Regions from separate parts of the Arthrobacter nitrophenolicus genome, predicted to be linked through region 2. Evidence: riboswitches for the same ligand, from Rfam matches in the RefSeq annotation. Region 2 holds a riboswitch; each other region holds the start of a gene.
The links. Region 2 has a riboswitch for thiamine pyrophosphate ahead of thiC (phosphomethylpyrimidine synthase ThiC). Riboswitches for the same ligand answer to the same signal wherever they lie in the genome.
Positions count from the first base shown of each region.

Region 1: linked by a shared signal. The riboswitch ahead of ACJJV6_RS06630 (ECF transporter S component) and the one ahead of thiC (phosphomethylpyrimidine synthase ThiC) in region 2 are both predicted to bind thiamine pyrophosphate.
Region 3: linked by a shared signal. The riboswitch ahead of thiO (glycine oxidase ThiO) and the one ahead of thiC (phosphomethylpyrimidine synthase ThiC) in region 2 are both predicted to bind thiamine pyrophosphate.

Region 1 is NZ_CP174504.1:1,403,403-1,408,901, forward strand. It holds gene ACJJV6_RS06625 (ABC transporter ATP-binding protein) at 1-1,499, opposite strand, end outside; gene ACJJV6_RS06630 (ECF transporter S component) at 1,499-2,122, opposite strand; TPP riboswitch at 2,181-2,317, opposite strand; gene ACJJV6_RS06635 (heme-degrading domain-containing protein) at 2,398-2,949, shown strand; gene ACJJV6_RS06640 (hypothetical protein) at 2,946-3,152, shown strand; gene ACJJV6_RS06645 (DUF4383 domain-containing protein) at 3,264-3,722, shown strand; gene ACJJV6_RS06650 (iron-containing redox enzyme family protein) at 3,784-4,839, shown strand; gene ACJJV6_RS06655 (CDGSH iron-sulfur domain-containing protein) at 4,866-5,078, shown strand; partial or broken gene ACJJV6_RS06660 (hypothetical protein) at 5,146-5,499, shown strand, end outside.
Region 2 is NZ_CP174504.1:4,152,777-4,158,275, forward strand. It holds gene rpsP (30S ribosomal protein S16) at 1-270, opposite strand, end outside; gene ACJJV6_RS19245 (hypothetical protein) at 501-941, opposite strand; gene ACJJV6_RS19250 (VOC family protein) at 1,029-1,904, opposite strand; gene ACJJV6_RS19255 (amidohydrolase family protein) at 1,994-3,082, opposite strand; TPP riboswitch at 3,163-3,270, shown strand; gene thiC (phosphomethylpyrimidine synthase ThiC) at 3,265-5,094, shown strand; gene ACJJV6_RS19265 (alpha/beta hydrolase) at 5,162-5,499, opposite strand, start outside.
Region 3 is NZ_CP174504.1:230,808-236,306, forward strand. It holds gene ACJJV6_RS01025 (thiazole synthase) at 1-348, opposite strand, end outside; gene thiS (sulfur carrier protein ThiS) at 353-589, opposite strand; gene thiO (glycine oxidase ThiO) at 586-1,905, opposite strand; TPP riboswitch at 1,898-2,016, opposite strand; gene thiE (thiamine phosphate synthase) at 2,044-2,775, shown strand; gene ACJJV6_RS01045 (RNB domain-containing ribonuclease) at 2,889-4,400, shown strand; gene ACJJV6_RS01050 (DEAD/DEAH box helicase) at 4,702-5,499, shown strand, end outside.

The sequences.
Region 1 (5,499 bases), 1.5 Mb from region 2:
GCGGTGAACTCGGCATCGTGGGTCACTGATACCACGGCCGTTCCGGAGTCCAGGAGCTCCGAGAGGAAGGACGCCAGTTCGGCCCAGGTGTTGGCGTCCTGGCCGAACGTGGGCTCGTCCAGGACCAGGACCTGCGGGCTGGCCGCCAGGACGGTGGCCACCGAGAGCCGCCGCTTTTCCCCGCCGGAAAGGGTGTAGGGATTGGCGTCCACCAGCGGCGTGAGCCTCAGCCGTTCCAGCAGCTCGTCAACGCGGTCCTCGCCATGTCCCAGGTGGCGCGGGCCAAACAGCAGTTCATCGCGCACCCTGCCGGTGACGAACTGGTGCTCCGGTTCCTGGAACACCGTACCGATCCGCTCGATCAGCTGCTCGGCCTTCCAGCGGAAGGGGTCGATTCCGGCGTCCCGGCTGAGGTTTGTTGTTGCGGAGATTTTGCCCGTGACCGGCTCCAGCAGGCCCGCGAGGGTCAGGGCAAAGGTGGACTTTCCGGCGCCGTTGGGCCCGGTGATGGCAAGCGCCTGCCCGGCCCGCACCTGCGCGGTGATGTCTTCCTGCACCGGAACCGGCGGGATTTTCCGGAACCCGCTGCGGCGCGGGCGTTCCCGGGACACAGCCGTTTTTTCCGCTGCCAGCAGCAGGTCTCCGGCGCCCGGCCGGGCGTCGCCCGCGCGGGGACGGGTGGCCGGAACGTAGCCGGGCACCCATACGCCGGCGGCCGCCAGCATGGTGCGGGCCTCGTCCAGGACCCGGTCCGGCGGACCGTCGAGGAGGACAGCGGGGTCGGCGGCAGAGCCCGGCCGCAGGACTACGATCCGGTCCACCAGGTCCTTCCATACCGACACCCGGTGCTCCACCACCACCAGCGTGGCCCCGGTTTTGTCCAGGCAGCGTGCCACGGCGTCCCGGACCTCCAGCACACCTGCCGGGTCAAGGTTGGCCGTGGGTTCGTCCAGCAGGATCAGCCCGGGCCGCATCGCCAGGATGCCTGCCAGCGCAAGCCGCTGTTTCTGCCCGCCGGACAGCGCCGACGTCGGATGGTCCAGCGGCAGGTGGGACAGCCCGACGTCGGCAAGCGCCTCGTGCACGCGAGTCCAGATGGCGTCGCGGGGCACGGCGAGGTTCTCGGCGCCGAAGGCGACGTCGTCCCCGACCCTGGAGAGGACCACCTGGGTTTCGGGGTCCTGCTGCATCAGGCCGGCACGGCCGCGCTGGCCGCGGGGGGACCCGCCGTCGACCAGGAGCGAACCGGACTCGTCGGAATCGCCGGCCTCGCCGTCGTCGTTCACGTCGCCCAGGACCCCCGCGAGGGCATGCAGGAGCGTGGACTTGCCTGCGCCCGAGGGTCCGAGCAGCAGGACGCGCTCCCCCGGCAGAATGTCCAGGTCAAGGGCGTGGACGGCGGGCTTGGCGCGCCCGGCGTGCCGCCAGCCCCAGCCACGCGCCGTGACTGCGGCCGGCCGCACCGCCCCGGCCGCGCCGTGGTGGTTGGGTGCCTGCATCAGGAGAAGACGGGCTCCGTTGCCGCCTTGCGGGAAGCGAAGGAGCTCAGGACGCCGGTCCTGGCCAGGCCGCGGGTGGCGATCCAGGACAGGGCACCGGCGATGATCGCGCCGGAGATGGCGGTAAAGATGATGTAGGCCAGCTTGTCGCCGCCGGCGTACGCGATGTTCCATCCCCACGGGGCGAAGGAGTCGTTCAGGCCGCAGAACAGGCCTGCGGCAGCACCTGCCAGCAGCGCCACCGGCAGGTTGAACTTCTTGTAGACAAAGATCGCGAAGATGATTTCGGCGCCAAGGCCCTGGACGAAGCCGGAGAACAGCACGGACGCGCCGTACTGCGAGCCCATAAGGAGCTCACCGGTGGCTGCGACCGTCTCGCAGAACAGGGCTGCGCCGGGCTTGCGGATGATCAGCATGCCCAGCACGGCCGGGATCATCCAGCCGCCGGCGATCAGGCCGGTCAGGGGCGGGTAGACGGCGTTCATGGGGCCGGACACCGCGGCCGCGCCCTGGGACCAGGCCCAGAAGATGACGCCGCCGGCGATGGCGATCAGGGCCGCCACCACGATGTCCACGACGCGCCAGGACTTGCTGGTGGTCTTCTTGATTGCTGCAGTGCTCATGGAATCCTCCTGGGAAACAGGAGGGGAAAGCACGGCAGTCGGCACTTCGCCGCTGCCGGACTTCGAGAACTCGACTCCCTTGCGCCGGTACTAACCGGATCAGGTTCGAGGGTCTGCGGCTGTCCGCACTCTCAGCGCCCACCTGCGGTTCCCGGCCTTGCCAGGTCCGACGGCGGCGCTCCCCTGTCGTTATGTGTTGCTTGCTTGGATGATGCGTTGGATTGCCCTGTTGGGCGTGGTCCAGTTTACACCTGGACAGGGGTAGATTGTGGGCCATGACCGCCAATGAGCCGCATGTGACCGAGTTCGACCCGGACTCCGAGGACGCCCAGCCGGAGGGATCCCTGCAGGCCCTCATCGGCCGCATCGAGGGTGAAATCCACGAACTCCAGTTCCCGGGCTTCTCGATGGATGACGCGCTCAACCTTGGCCTCCTCCTGGTGGAGCTGGGCAAGGAGCGCAGCCTGCCCATCGCGATCGACATCACCAAGGGTGAACAGGTGCTGTTCCATGTGGCACTGCCGGGCGCCACGCCGGACAACGAGCACTGGATCCGGGCGAAGCAACGGACCGCTGCGCGGTACGAGGTGCCCTCCCTGCTGGTAGGGCTTCGCGGGCGCCTGCGCGGAGGCCGGATCGAGGACGAAGGCTGGTTCGACCAGAGCCGCTATGCGGCCCACGGCGGCTCTATCCCCGTTTACGTAACGGGGGTGGGGGCAGTTGCCACCGTCACCGTATCCGGACTGCCGCAGGTGCAGGACCATGACCTGGTGGTGGAGGCCATGCGTGAGGTGTTGCGGTCCGCCGGGGCTGACGGGGCACCATGACCGGCAATCCCGCTGACAACCCCGTCCGGGCGGCGGTGGACAGGGCGGAGGACGAGATGATCTTTATCGGCCCGGACCATCCCTACTATCCCCTGCTGGCCGAGCTGGTGTCCGCCGTCGGCAAGGCATGGCAGCAGGGGTACGACCAGGCCCGCAGCGGCGGGCACCACCCGAACCCCTACACCTGGACCGGACCGGCCTGACGGGAACATCCTGACCGGCCTTAGCTCCGGGCGCGGAAACCAAGCTTGCTTAGCTTTTATTAGTAATCATGCTTACTATGTTGTTTCCACCGCGTACGAGGAGTCCAGGACATGGCAGTCAGCACCCGTCCACCCGGCGTCCGGACCGCACTGCAGTGGTCCGCGCTGGGCGTTGCCGGCGTCTTCCTGTTCGCCGGCACCCTTGGGTTCGTTCCGGGCATTACCAGCAACTATGGCTCCCTTGGCTTCGCCGGACCCGGCTCGGGGGCCCTGCTGCTGGGCATATTCCAGGTGTCCGTCCTCCACAACCTTGTCCACCTCCTGTTCGGCGCCGCCGGACTGTTCATGGCACGCACCCACCGGCAGGCCCGGAACTTCCTCACGTACGGCGGCGTCATCTACCTGGTCCTGTGGCTGTACGGCCTGCTCATCGGGGACGAGACCCCCGCCAACTTCATCCCCGAAAACTATGCGGACAACTGGCTCCACCTCATTCTGGGGCTGGCCATGATCGTCATTGCCGTCCTCCTCTCGCCACGGACCACCCCGGCGGGCAGCCGGAAATCCTGACCTGACCCACCTGCCGCCAGCGCAGACGGCACCGCCACAACCCGAAACCAAGGAGCATCCCATGCGAATCCCGGAACCCCGAGGCCCCATCAGCGGCATGCTGCTCGACGTCCTGGCGGGTGCGCCGGCGGGCCCGGCCGAAGCCCTGGCCGGGCTGCGGGAGCTCACCTTGAACCGGCTGGCGGAAACTGCGGACATCATCGGCGACGACGATGCCCAGCTGGCCCTCTTCTGCCTGTACGAACTGCACTACTCCGGCCTCGACGGCGTCACGGACGAGTGGGAATGGGATGCCGGGCTGATCCAGGTCCGTCAGGCCCTGGAAAAGCCGTTTGAGGCGGCCCTTCGCGCGGCAGCCGGCGACGCCGCCGGAGAGCTGGACCTTCCGGCTGCCGCCGACCTCACCAGCGACGCAGTGGCAGATGTGCTGTTCGGCCTTGCCGGCAGGGACACCGGCCCCAGCGTCTCCCGCTATGTGGCCAGGAAGGCCAGCCTTGACCAGCTCAAGGAGTTCCTGATCCATAAGTCCGTGTACCAGCTGAAGGAGGCGGATCCGCACACGTGGGCGATCCCCCGCCTCAGCGGCCGGGCCAAGGCGGCGCTGGTGGAAATCCAGGCGGACGAGTACGGCGGCGGACGTCCGGACCGGATGCACAGCGCCCTGTTCGCCCGGACCATGCGGGGGCTGGGGATGGATGACTCCTACGGCGCGTACGTCGATACCGTTCCGGCGGTTTCCCTGGCGGCCGTCAACCTGATGTCCCTGTGCGGGCTGAACCGGCGCCTCCGCGGCGCCATCATCGGGCACCTGGCCATTTATGAGATGACGTCTTCGCAGCCCAACCGGTTCTACGGCAACGGCTTCCGCCGCCACGGCTTCGATGCCGGCGTCACCCACTACTTCGACGAACATGTGGAAGCCGATGCGGTCCACGAGCAGATCGCGGGCCGCGACCTTGCCGGCGGGCTGGTGGAAGCCGAGCCGGAACTGCTGGATGACGTCCTGTTCGGGGCAACGGCGGTCATGGCCATTGACATCAGGCTTTCCGCCCACCTTCTTGAGTCCTGGGAAAACGGCCGCTCCTCGCTCAGGGCGGCAATGCCCGTGGCAGCATGACCGCCCCTGCAGGCGGAGGAGCCGCCATGGACCAGGACCAGCCCGAGAGTTCCATCGTGGTGTGCCCGGACGGGCCACTCATCGTGCGGGGGGACTTCGAGATCGTCACGCCCTCAGGAGAGCCGGTCCCCCGCGAACGGAAGACGGTGGCCCTGTGCCGGTGCGGGGCTTCAGCGATCAAGCCTTACTGCGACGGCACCCACAAAATGATCAAGTTCCGGACGGACCCACGTGGTTGACACCCACGGGGCAGCGCACAAGGATGGATTCTCGGAAAGCGTTTTCTGATCCGAGGAGCGTGCGCACTTGCACAGCCAACAGGCAGTCATCGACCGCGAAACCCTGGTGCGCCGCCACAACGTGGAGCAGCGCACCATTGATCCCCGCAGCCCCATTTCCGTAGGCAACGGGGAATTCTGCTTCACCATGGACCTGACAGGCCTGCAGTCCCTGCCCGCCCGGTACCCGGTGGCCGCACGGGACGGGCTTCCGCCAGGCACCCTGCTCGGTACCCAGTCGCAGTGGGGCTGGCATTCCATTCCGCCCGGGCAGGACTACACGCTGGCCGGATCCACCGTCCTTTACGATTCGCCCCGGGGCCCGGTGCCGTACGTGGACATGGTGGGCGGCATCGTGGACGGGCGGGACACCGGTGCGTCG
Region 2 (5,499 bases):
TTCCTGGCCCGGCAGGCCCTTGAACTTCTGCCAGTCACCGGTGATCTTCAGGATCGCGGCAACCTGCTCGGACGGCTGGGCGCCGACGGACAGCCAGTACTGCGCACGCTCGGAGTTGACCTCGATGTACGAGGGCTCTTCGGTGGGGTGGTACTTGCCGATTTCCTCGATGGCGCGGCCGTCACGCTTGGTGCGTGAGTCCGCGACGACGATGCGGTAGTACGGGGCGCGCATCTTGCCGAGGCGCTTAAGGCGAATCTTTACGGCCACTTTTGTGGTCACTCCTGTTTCAGAAAAAGGGGGTGAGCCCGGTTTTCTGCACCCGTGGGGCGGGCCGTACTTGCGGGTTCGAAGGACAGGATCCGGACGCGGAGAGAGGGGCCACGCAGATCGAGTACCTGTTTATTGTGCCAGATGAGCGCCGCGATTTCGACTTGGCGCGGCGCAGGCCCTGGAAGGGCCGGCATTAAGCGCGCTCCAGGACAGGTTGCGCCAAACGCTTACGCGGACCAGACGTACAGCCCTGTCCGTTCTGAATCGTCCACGTCACCGGCCAGTTCGGCCAGCTGCTGGACGTACACACGGGCCTGGGCAGCGCCGAATGGCATGTCCTCCTGCGCCGCCCACTGTTCGGCGACGTCGTCCAGGACATTGCCTTCGCCCTCGGTTTCGTAGGTCAGCAGGTCGGCCAGCGCCCGGACCATGGCAGGGGGTACGGCAAGCAGCGAATCGCTGGTGACATCGACCATCGTCAGCTCGTAGTCGGCTCCCCCGGCGTGCACGGCCGTGCCGGCCAGGTCGCCGAGCTGTTCCACCTCATAGTCCGTGATGTCCGGAATGCGGACGCCCTGGCCGGCGGGGGCTCCCCCGCCTGCGTCCAGGAGACCGGCGCGCTTGAGAGCTGCATCATGGGTGGCGACAAAGATCTCGGTGAAGCCCATTGGGGTAACCTTCCGTCGAAAGTGCGGCGGACGGGGCGGTCACCCGCACCGGCCTTTCGGTTTCAGCCTAGTACGGGGGCGCCGGGGTCAGCGTACTGCCACCCGGATGTTGTTGCGCCACGGGTCCTCGAACAGCAACTCCGCCCCGGTGTGGCTGGACGGTATTCCGGAGACCTTCAGGCGGTCAGCCAGCGCGCCGACGTCGTCACCCGCGGGCACTTCGATGAGGACCTCGCCAAGGCCCAGCGTGTCCTTCCGGGGGCCGGCGCCGCGGCTGTTCCAGACGTTCATGGCCATGTGGTGGTGGTACCGGCCCGCTGAGACGAAGAGGGCCTGCCCGTGCCACCCCGCGGTCTTCTCGAAGCCGAGGATGCCAACGTAGAAGTCGCGGGCGGACTGCACGTCGCCCACCTGGAGGTGGACGTGGCCGACGCCGGCCGCGGTGGTGTGCTGTCCTTCCAGGGATTCCTCCGTGAGGTGCTGCTCAAGGTAGCGCTGCGGCGGCAGCGCCAGGCTGTCCATCACCACGTCCGTCCCGTTCCAGGACCAGTTGCTGCGCGGCCGGTCCCAGTACAGCTCGATGCCGTTGCCTTCGGGGTCGGTGAAATAGAAGGCCTCGCTGACAAGGTGGTCCGCGCTGCCGGTGAACGAGTGCGGGTTGAAGCGTGCGGCGGTGGCGACGGTTGCGGCGAGGGAGGCCTGGTCCTCGAACAGCAGCGCAGTGTGGAAGAGGCCCGCCTCCCCCCTGCCCGGAAGGTTCAGCCCCGGCGCGGGCGCCAGGTGGACAAGCGGCTTCCGGAGGCGGCCGAGGTAGAGGCCGCCGTCCTGCTCGGCAACAACGTCGAGGCCGAGGGCGCGCTGGTAGTAGTCGGTCATGACCTTCATGTCACCGACCTTGAGCATCACGGTGCCCATGGTGAGGTCGGCAGGAAGAAGGTCCTGGCTGGTGGCTTCTGCGGTCATTGAATGCTCCCTGTACTGGCGGCCGCACGGAGGACACGGCCTGTCACAGTTAAAATTACTTGAAGCTTCAATTTATTCCAAGAGCCTTCTTATGGCCCTGAGATGATGCGGCCTCCCAGCACCACGTGGGAAAGGTCCCGGACGGCCTCCGGGCGGGTACGCGGATCCTTTCGGCAGACAACCACGTCGGCACGCGCCCCCTCAGCCACGCCGTCCGCTCCGAGCCACTCCCGTGCCGACCAGCAGGCGGCGTCCAGCGCAGCCGCCATGGGCAGGCCTGCCTGGTGCAGGGCAAGGATCTCGTCGGCGATCCGCCCGTGCCTGATGACGCTGCCGGCGTCCGTCCCTGCGAAAATCCTCACGCCGGCGTCGTAGGCCTCACCCACGCGCTCCAGGCGCCGCTCCCACAGGGCCATCATGTGCGCCGCGTAGCGCGGGAATTTGTGCCGTGCCTGCGCAGCGATATCGGGGAACGTGGCGATGTTGACCAGGGTGGGGACGATCGGCACGCCCTGTTCCGCAAACCGGGGAAGATGCCGGGGCAGGAGGCCGGTGGCGTGCTCGATGCAGTCGATGCCCGCATCCAGCATCTGGTCGAGGGTGTCTTCGGCGAAGCAATGGGCAGTCACCCGGGCGCCTTCGTCATGGGCGGCCCGGACAGCATCCCGGACGACGGCGGCAGGAAACGAGGGTGCCAGGTCCCCGGCCCCGCGGTCGATCCAGTCCCCGACGAGCTTGACCCAGCCGTCGCCGTCGCGGGCCTGTTTGCGCACGGCCTCCACGAGGTGCTCCGGTTCCACCTCGTCAGCGAAGCCGCGGAGGTAGCGGCGTGTGCGGGCCACATGGCGCCCGGCCCGGATCAGCACCGGGAAGTCCCGGCCGCCCTGCATCCACCGGGTGTCAGCCGGCGAGCCGGCGTCACGCACCAGCAGCGTGCCGGCAGCCAGGTCCGCACGGGCCTGGTCCGCCGCGGCAGCGGAGTCCACCGGACCCTCCGGCCCCAGCCCGATGTGGCAGTGCGCATCCACCAGGCCGGGCAGCACCCAGCCGTCCAGCACCCGGCCCGGAGCCTGCTGCGGGCGGACAAATGTCAGCGCCCCGTCCACGGACCACAGGCCGCGGTGTTCGCTGGCCGGCCCGGTCAGCACAGGGCCGCTGAATTCTATGATTTCCGGCATCGGATCCCCTTTTTCGTCGCCAGTCAGGCTAACACCGGCAGTTGTGACAAGGATCGGCGGACCGGCTGTGGTAGCTTCGTTCCTGACCACACGGGTGCCCCTGCAGGGGCTGAGATCGGGCTGAGGCAGCCTGCGACCGTCGAACCTGTCCGGGTAATGCCGGCGAAGGAAGTGAGTATTCCTTGAGTACACCAAATGAACAGCTGAGCCCTGCCCAAAACCAGTCCGGGAACGTGCTGCCGGAGGGGAAACCAGCAACTGCCACCCGGTCCCTGGCGTCGCATGCGCTGGCCTTCATCGACGATGGATCGGGCATCCGGGTTCCCGTAACGGAAATCTCCCTGGAACCGTCCCCCAACGGAGACGCGAACCCGCCTTTCCGCACCTACCGGACTGCCGGGCCAGGCAGTGATCCGGTGAGGGGGCTGCCGCCCTTCCGGGCAGCATGGATCGCCGGGCGGGGAGATACCGAGGCGTACAGCGGCAGGGGCAGGAACCTGCTCGACGACGGCCGCTCGGCCGTCCGCCGCGGCGCCGCGTCAGCCGAGTGGAAGGGCGCGCAGCCGGTGCCCCGCCGCGCCGTCGGGGGCCGGACGGTAACCCAGATGCACTACGCCCGGCAGGGCATCATCACCCCCGAAATGCGCTTCGTGGCACTGCGCGAAAACTGCGACGTGGAGCTGGTCCGCAGTGAACTGGCGGCGGGCCGCGCCATCATTCCCAGCAACATCAACCACCCTGAGTCGGAGCCGATGATCATCGGCAAGGCGTTCCTGGTGAAGATCAACGCCAACATCGGCAACTCCGCGGTCACCAGTTCCATCGCGGAAGAGGTGGACAAGCTGCAGTGGGCCACGCAGTGGGGCGCGGACACCGTGATGGACCTCTCCACCGGTGATGACATCCACACCACGCGCGAATGGATCATCCGCAACTCCCCCGTACCGATCGGTACCGTGCCCATCTACCAGGCGCTGGAGAAGGTCAACGGCGAAGCCAACAAGCTGACCTGGGAGATCTTCCGCGACACCGTCATTGAGCAGTGCGAACAGGGCGTGGACTACATGACGGTGCACGCCGGCGTCCTCCTGCGCTACGTGCCGCTGACTGCAAACCGGGTCACGGGCATCGTGTCGCGCGGCGGCTCCATCATGGCCGGCTGGTGCCTGGCGCACCACCAGGAGAATTTCCTGTACACACACTTCGATGAGCTGTGTGAGATCTTCGCCAGGTACGACGTCGCGTTTTCGCTTGGCGACGGTCTGCGGCCGGGTGCCACGGCCGACGCGAACGACGCCGCCCAGTTTGCCGAACTGGACACGCTGGCCGAGCTCACCCTGCGCGCCTGGGAGTACGACGTCCAGGTGATGGTGGAAGGTCCCGGGCACATCCCCTTCCACCTGGTCCGTGAAAACGTGGAGCGCCAGCAGGAGCTGTGCAAGGGTGCGCCCTTCTACACCCTCGGTCCCCTGGTTACCGACGTGGCACCCGGCTACGACCACATCACCTCAGCCATCGGCGCCACGGAAATCGCCCGTTACGGCACCGCGATGCTCTGCTACGTGACACCGAAGGAACACCTGGGCCTGCCCAACAAGGACGACGTCAAGACGGGGGTCATCACCTACAAGATTGCAGCGCACGCTGCGGACCTGGCGAAGGGCCACCCCGGCGCGCACGAACGCGATGACGCCCTGTCCAAGGCGCGCTTCGAATTCCGGTGGCGCGACCAGTTCGCCCTGTCACTGGATCCGGTGACCGCCGAGGCCTTCCATGACGAGACGCTTCCCGCGGAGCCGGCCAAAACGGCACACTTCTGCTCCATGTGCGGGCCCAAGTTCTGCTCCATGCGGATCAGCCAGGACATCCGGGACGAATACGGGTCCGCGGAGGCGCAGGCAGCCCTGGCGGACCGGGCAACCGGCATGCGGGAGAAGAGCCAGGAATTCCTGGCGTCGGGCGGCAAGGTCTACCTGCCGGAGCCGCGGCTGCCCGAGGCGGTCTCCCCGTAGAAACCTTCCCCTTCGTCCGGCTGGCAATTGGGGGCCGGCCGGACGGAGGGGAAGCCCGGGCGCTCCGTCAGGAGGCGCGGGCGGACCGGGCCCTGCCGACGTCGCTGATAAAGGAGCGGACGGCCCGGTCCCCGTCGGGGGAATCATGCGGCCGGTGCCCGCCGGCAGCAGTGCGGTGCACGGCTCCGGTTTCGCGGAGGTAGCCGGCAATTTCCTCGTACAGCGGTTCCCATCCACCGGTCAGGACCAGGGTAGGGACCCCGGGAACGATGTGCAGCGGCGCCTCCCAGGAGGGCGCCTGCAGCCGCAGGCGCCGGGCGGACCGCTTCTCCTCCGCGGTGGCCGGTTCCTGCAGGTCTGTGGCATAGACCCGCCGCACGAATTCGCGCTGGAAGTCTTCGTCGC
Region 3 (5,499 bases), 320 kb from region 2:
GGCAATGACTTCGAGCTTCACCCAGTCCGTTTCCAGCGCTTCGCGGGCGAGTTCGGCGGTGAGGACGGCGTCCCGGGCGGTGAAGCATCCGGCGGTGTTCGGCAGGACCCGGATGCCGTGGTCCACCAGGAGCTGAAACAGCGAGCCCGTTTCCGCAGTGGAGTAGCGCCGCATCGCCACGGTGGTCAGGGACGTGCCGGAGGCGAGGAGCGCCGCGCCAAGCCCGTCCAGGCTCGGGGCGCCGCCGGTTCCCATGATGAGCCGGGACGCCAGGGGGACGCCGTCGATGACCAGGACATCATCCAGGCCGGGTGCAGCCGTGGAGGTCAGGGTGGTGGATTCCGTCATGGTGTCAGCCTCCCTGCACTGCCGTGACAAGCTCGACGTCGTCACCGTCGGCGAGCGCCGTTGAGAACCATTGGCTCCGGGGAACCACCTGTGCGTTGTGCGCCACGGCGACGCCCAGCCTGTTCCCGTCGTTGGCCTGGCCGTCAGCCCCCACGGTGCGGCCGGTGACCTGGCTGACGAGCGTGGTGATGGACGCCCCCTCAGCCACCGTATGGTGGTTTCCGTTCAGGGTGATGTTCATGCTGTCTCCTTGATGTTGACGCTTGCAGCGGAGGATTCGCGGCCGGAGAAGCGGCCAGGGTTGAACGGCTCCCAGCGGGGGTCCGTTGTGCCGTCCATCAGGTCCCGGCAGATGGCACCGGCTGCGGGTGACAGGAGGACGCCGTGCCGGAAGAATCCGGTGGCGATGACCAGGCCCGCGATGTGCCCGCCCGGGATGGAGCCTGGAGCGGCGGGCACCCTGCCCAGGAGCGGGGCGTTGTCCGGGGTCGCCGGCCGGGCCCGCGCCGTACACTCCAGCAATTCCAGCTCGGCGACGGCGGGGACCAGGACCTGCGCGTCCCGGAGGAGCTGGTGGACACCGCCGGCGGATACCGTTCCGGCAGCGGACCGGGCAGCTTGTGGGGCTGCAACGCCCCTGGCGGGGGCATCCTCACGCTGGGTGGCTCCGATCACCACCGTCCCGTCCTCCCGGGGGACGATGTACACGGGTACACCGCGGACCAGTCCGCGTACGGTGGCCGTGACCAGCGGCTGGAGGTGCTGCGGTACGGCGAGCCGGAGGATGTCCCCGTGCACCGGCCGCAGCGGCAGGTGCAGGCCCTCAGGCAGGTCCGCCAGCGCAGCGGCATCCAGTCCGTTGGCCACCACGGTTTCTCCGGCCAGGACTGTACCGCCGCCGGCAAGCCGGACTCCCGCAACAGTGCCATCAGCCCACAGCAGTCCAACGGCCCTGTCCGGCACGGCATACCCATCCACTGCACCCGCAGCTGCGCGGCCGCTGCGGGCAGTTTCCCCCGCCAGGGCGTTGCGAAGGCAGGACACCAGGCGCCTGGGATCCACCTGGTGGTCGGCGGGGGTGTCAAGTGCGCAGGCGATGGCGGGGCTCAGCAACGGTTCCCGCCGCCGCGCCTCGCGGACGGTCAAAGGCTCAACAGCCAGGCCGTTGGCCTGCTGGACCGCGCGCAAATCCATCAAGGCCCGGCGGTCGGCGGCGTCGGCACCCACGGCGAGGGTCGGCGTCGTCAGGTATCCGGTCCTTTCGCCGGACGCAGCGGCCAGGTCGGCGATAAAACCGGGCCACCGGGCCGAGGATGCGAGCATCAGGTCGAGGAGGTCCTCTTCCTGGTAGTGCAGCTCGCTCACCGGCGCCAGCATCCCTGCGGCGGCCCAGCTGGCGCCGCTGCCGGGTGCGTCATCGATCAGCGCGACGCTGCGGCCCGAGCGCAGTGCCTCCCAGGCGATCACGTGGCCCACAACTCCGCCGCCAATGACCGCGACGTCGGCCCTGGCGGTGCCGTTGGTGGGTTGCGGGGGTGCCGTGTTGGGGGTGCCCATGTGTCTCCTTCCCTACGCCGGCATTACCCGGATCAGGTCAAGCGGTCGGCTCTGACGCCCTCTCAGCCCGGCGCTTTATGACAGCTGCCGCAGGCTCCCGCAGTACGAGGCAAGTGTAGAGGAACTAGGCTTGCAGCCATGAATGTGTCCCACTCCCCTGCCGCTGCCGGCGCCTCCGCAACCGATGCCTTCACCACCGCCGGGGGAACCGCCGGGCTCAAGACTGCCCGCCTCTACCTCTGTACTGACGCCCGCCGTGACCGCGGCGACTTCGCGGAGTTCGTGGATGCCGCGTTCGCCGGCGGAGTGGATATCATCCAGCTCCGCGACAAGGCCATCGAGGCTGCCGAGGAACTGGAACTGCTGGCCGTCCTGAAGGAAGCCGCGCAGCGCCATGGCAGGCTGTGGGCAGTGAACGACCGCGCCGACATCGCCGTGTTGTCCGGCGCTCCGGTGTTCCACATCGGCCAAAAGGACCTCCCCCTGCCCGCGGCCCGCACCTTGCTGAACGGCAACGCCGCCATTGGACTCTCCAGCCACACTCCGGACCAGGTGGATGCGGCCCTCGTTGCCACGGCCGGACCTGCCGGGCTGGACTACTTCTGCGTGGGGCCGGTCTGGGCCACCCCCACCAAACCGGGTCGGGCCGCCGTGGGACCCGACCTGGTGAAATACGCTGCGGCAGCCACCGCCAAAGCCGCTAACGAGGTGCCGTGGTTCGCCATCGGCGGCATCGACCACTCCAACGTCAGCGAGGTGGTGGCAGCGGGAGCCCGGAGGATTGTGGTGGTGCGGGCCATCACCGAAGCGGCGGACCCCGCCGCAGCGGCGGCCTCACTCCTGGCCGCTCTGGATGCTGCCGGCTCCTGAACTGGCGGGTCCTGAACTGGCGGGTCCTGAACTGTCCGCGGGGCAACACGGCCCTGCCGTCCATCCCGCCGATGGCCTGCATAATCGGCGGTCTTCGGGCTAGGCTGATTTTCGTGTCACACCATCGGCTGGCTCCCAACGTCCACGAGCACAACAATGCGCTGGAAGAGGCCCTGGGCGCGCTGCGGAGCGAGCTCGAGCTTCCCGGGCCGTACCCCGAGCATGCGGTCCGTGACGCCGAGGCGGCCGTGGCTGCGCTGGAGCTTCCGTCCCATGACCTGACCGGCGTCGATTTCGTCACCATCGATCCGGCATCGTCTACGGATTTGGACCAGGCGTTGTTCATAGAGGCCGACGGCGGCGGCTACCACGTGCTGTACGCCATCGCCGACGTTCCGGCGTTCGTGAAGCCGGGCGGACCGCTGGACCAGGAAACGCGCCGCCGCGGGCAGACCTTCTATGCCCCCGACGGCCGGATTCCGCTGCATCCGGAGGTCATCAGCGAAGGGGCAGGGAGCCTGCTGCCCGGCCAGGAGTGCCCGGCCTTCGTCTGGGACTTCCGCCTGGACGGCAACGCCGATGTCACCTCGGCCTCCGTCAGGCGGGCACGGATGCGCAGCCGCGCCAAGCTGAGCTACAGAGGCGCGCAGGCCCAACTGGACGCAGGCGGCGCATCCCCAGTCCTGCAGCTGCTGAAAGAGGTTGGGCTCAAGCGCGTGGAGCTGGAACGTGCCCGTGACGGCGCCAGCCTGAACATGCCGGAGCAGGAGATCGTCCAGCTCCCCGACGGTGGCTACCGCATCGCTGCCGCGCCGCAGCTGCCCGTGGAGGACTGGAACGCGCAGATCTCGCTGATGACGGGCATGGCCGCTGCGCAGATCATGCTGGACGGGCAAGTGGGCATCCTCCGGACCATGCCCGCGCCGGACGAACGCTCCCTGAACCACTTCAAACTCCAGACCGAGGCGCTGGGAAAGCCGTGGGACGGCGAGGTCAGCTATGGCGAGTACTTGCGCAGCCTGGACCCGACCGAACCGCGGCAGCTCGCCATCATGCACTCGGCGGGGATGCTGTTCCGCGGCGCCTCCTATACAGCTTTTGACGGCAGCGTCCCGGAGGCCGCCATCCAGGCCGCCATCGGTGCGGCCTACGCGCACACCACCGCTCCCCTGCGGCGGCTGGTGGACCGCTTCGTGCTGGTGATCTGCGAGGCCCTCAGCAATGGCGGCAACGTTCCCGGCTGGGCGCGTGAGGCCCTTCCGTCGCTTCCCGAGATCATGGCGGGATCGGACCAGCTGGCGTCCCGGATGGAGCGGATGGCGCTGGACACCGTGGAGGCCGCGCTGCTGGTCAACCACATTGGCCAGGAGTTTGATGCCATCGTGATCTCCGGGTCGAAGCCGCAAAAAGACAACGGCAATGGCAACAACGGCAGGAACGGAATCGGCAGGAACGGAAACGGCAAGAACGGCAACGGCAATGGCGGTTCCGGCATCATCCAGGTGGCTGAACCTGCCGTCACGGCCCGCTGCGCAGGCGACCTGGAGTCCGGCACCAAGGTCCGCGTCCGCCTGCTTTCGTCCAACATCGCAACCCGTGAGGTCCACTTCGAACTGGTCGGCTGAGGTCCGCTGCGGGCCCGCATACCCGCCTCCGGGGGTGCAAAAGCCGGTATTGCGGCCTTGTACGGCTAGACTGGAGAAGTAGAAATGGATGCCCGGTCGTTGATTTCCTTGATTTGAAACCAACAAGCCCGCCCCTACGCGATCTTGAGATTTGCCCGCTGGTCACCAGTGCCAGCATTTAGATAGCCCGCGATCGGCTTCCACTGGAATTGCTTGTGCGCCCGAGCGTGCTCCGGACCGGCCTGCCGGCCGGCCCGTTGAGCAGGCAGCGCCAATGCCCAAATGAATAAGGAAACTCCCTGTGAGTGAATTGCATACCCACCAGCTTCTGACGGACGAGACCGGCACCGAGACCATTGAGCCGGAAGAGACCATCATCTCGGACGAGAAGCCGCACGAAATCGCGGAAAAGTCCTTCGCCGACTACAACGTCCGCGAGGACATCGTGGAATCGCTGGCCGACGCCGGCATCACGCACCCCTTCCCCATCCAGGCCATGACCCTGCCGGTGGCATTGTCCGGCCACGACATCATCGGACAGGCCAAGACCGGCACCGGCAAGACCCTCGGCTTCGGCATTCCCGCCCTGCAGCGCGTCATCGGCCAGGACGACCCAGGCTACGCGAAGCTCGCCGTACCGGGCGCACCGCAGGCCCTGGTGATCGTCCCCACCCGCGAACTGGCAGTGCAGGTGGCCAATGACCTGCAGACCGCATCCCGCAAACGCAACGCCCGCATCGCCACCATCTACGGCGGCCGCGCCTACGAGCCGCAGGTGGAAGCGCTGAAGCAGGGCGTGGAGGTTGTGGTGGGCACCCCCGGGCGCCTCATCGACCTGTACAAGCAGAAGCACCTGAGCCTCAAGAACGTCAAGATCGTGGTCCTGGACGAGGCCGACGAAATGCTGGACCTCGGGTTCCTGCCCGACGTCGAGACCCTGATCGCGGCCACCCCCGCTGTCCGGCAGACGCTGCTGTTCTCCGCCACCATGCCCGGCCCGGTCATCGCCATGGCACGGCGCTACATGACCCAGCCCACCCACATCCGCGCCGCAGACCCGGACGACGAGGGCCTGACCAAGCGCGACATCCGGCAGCTC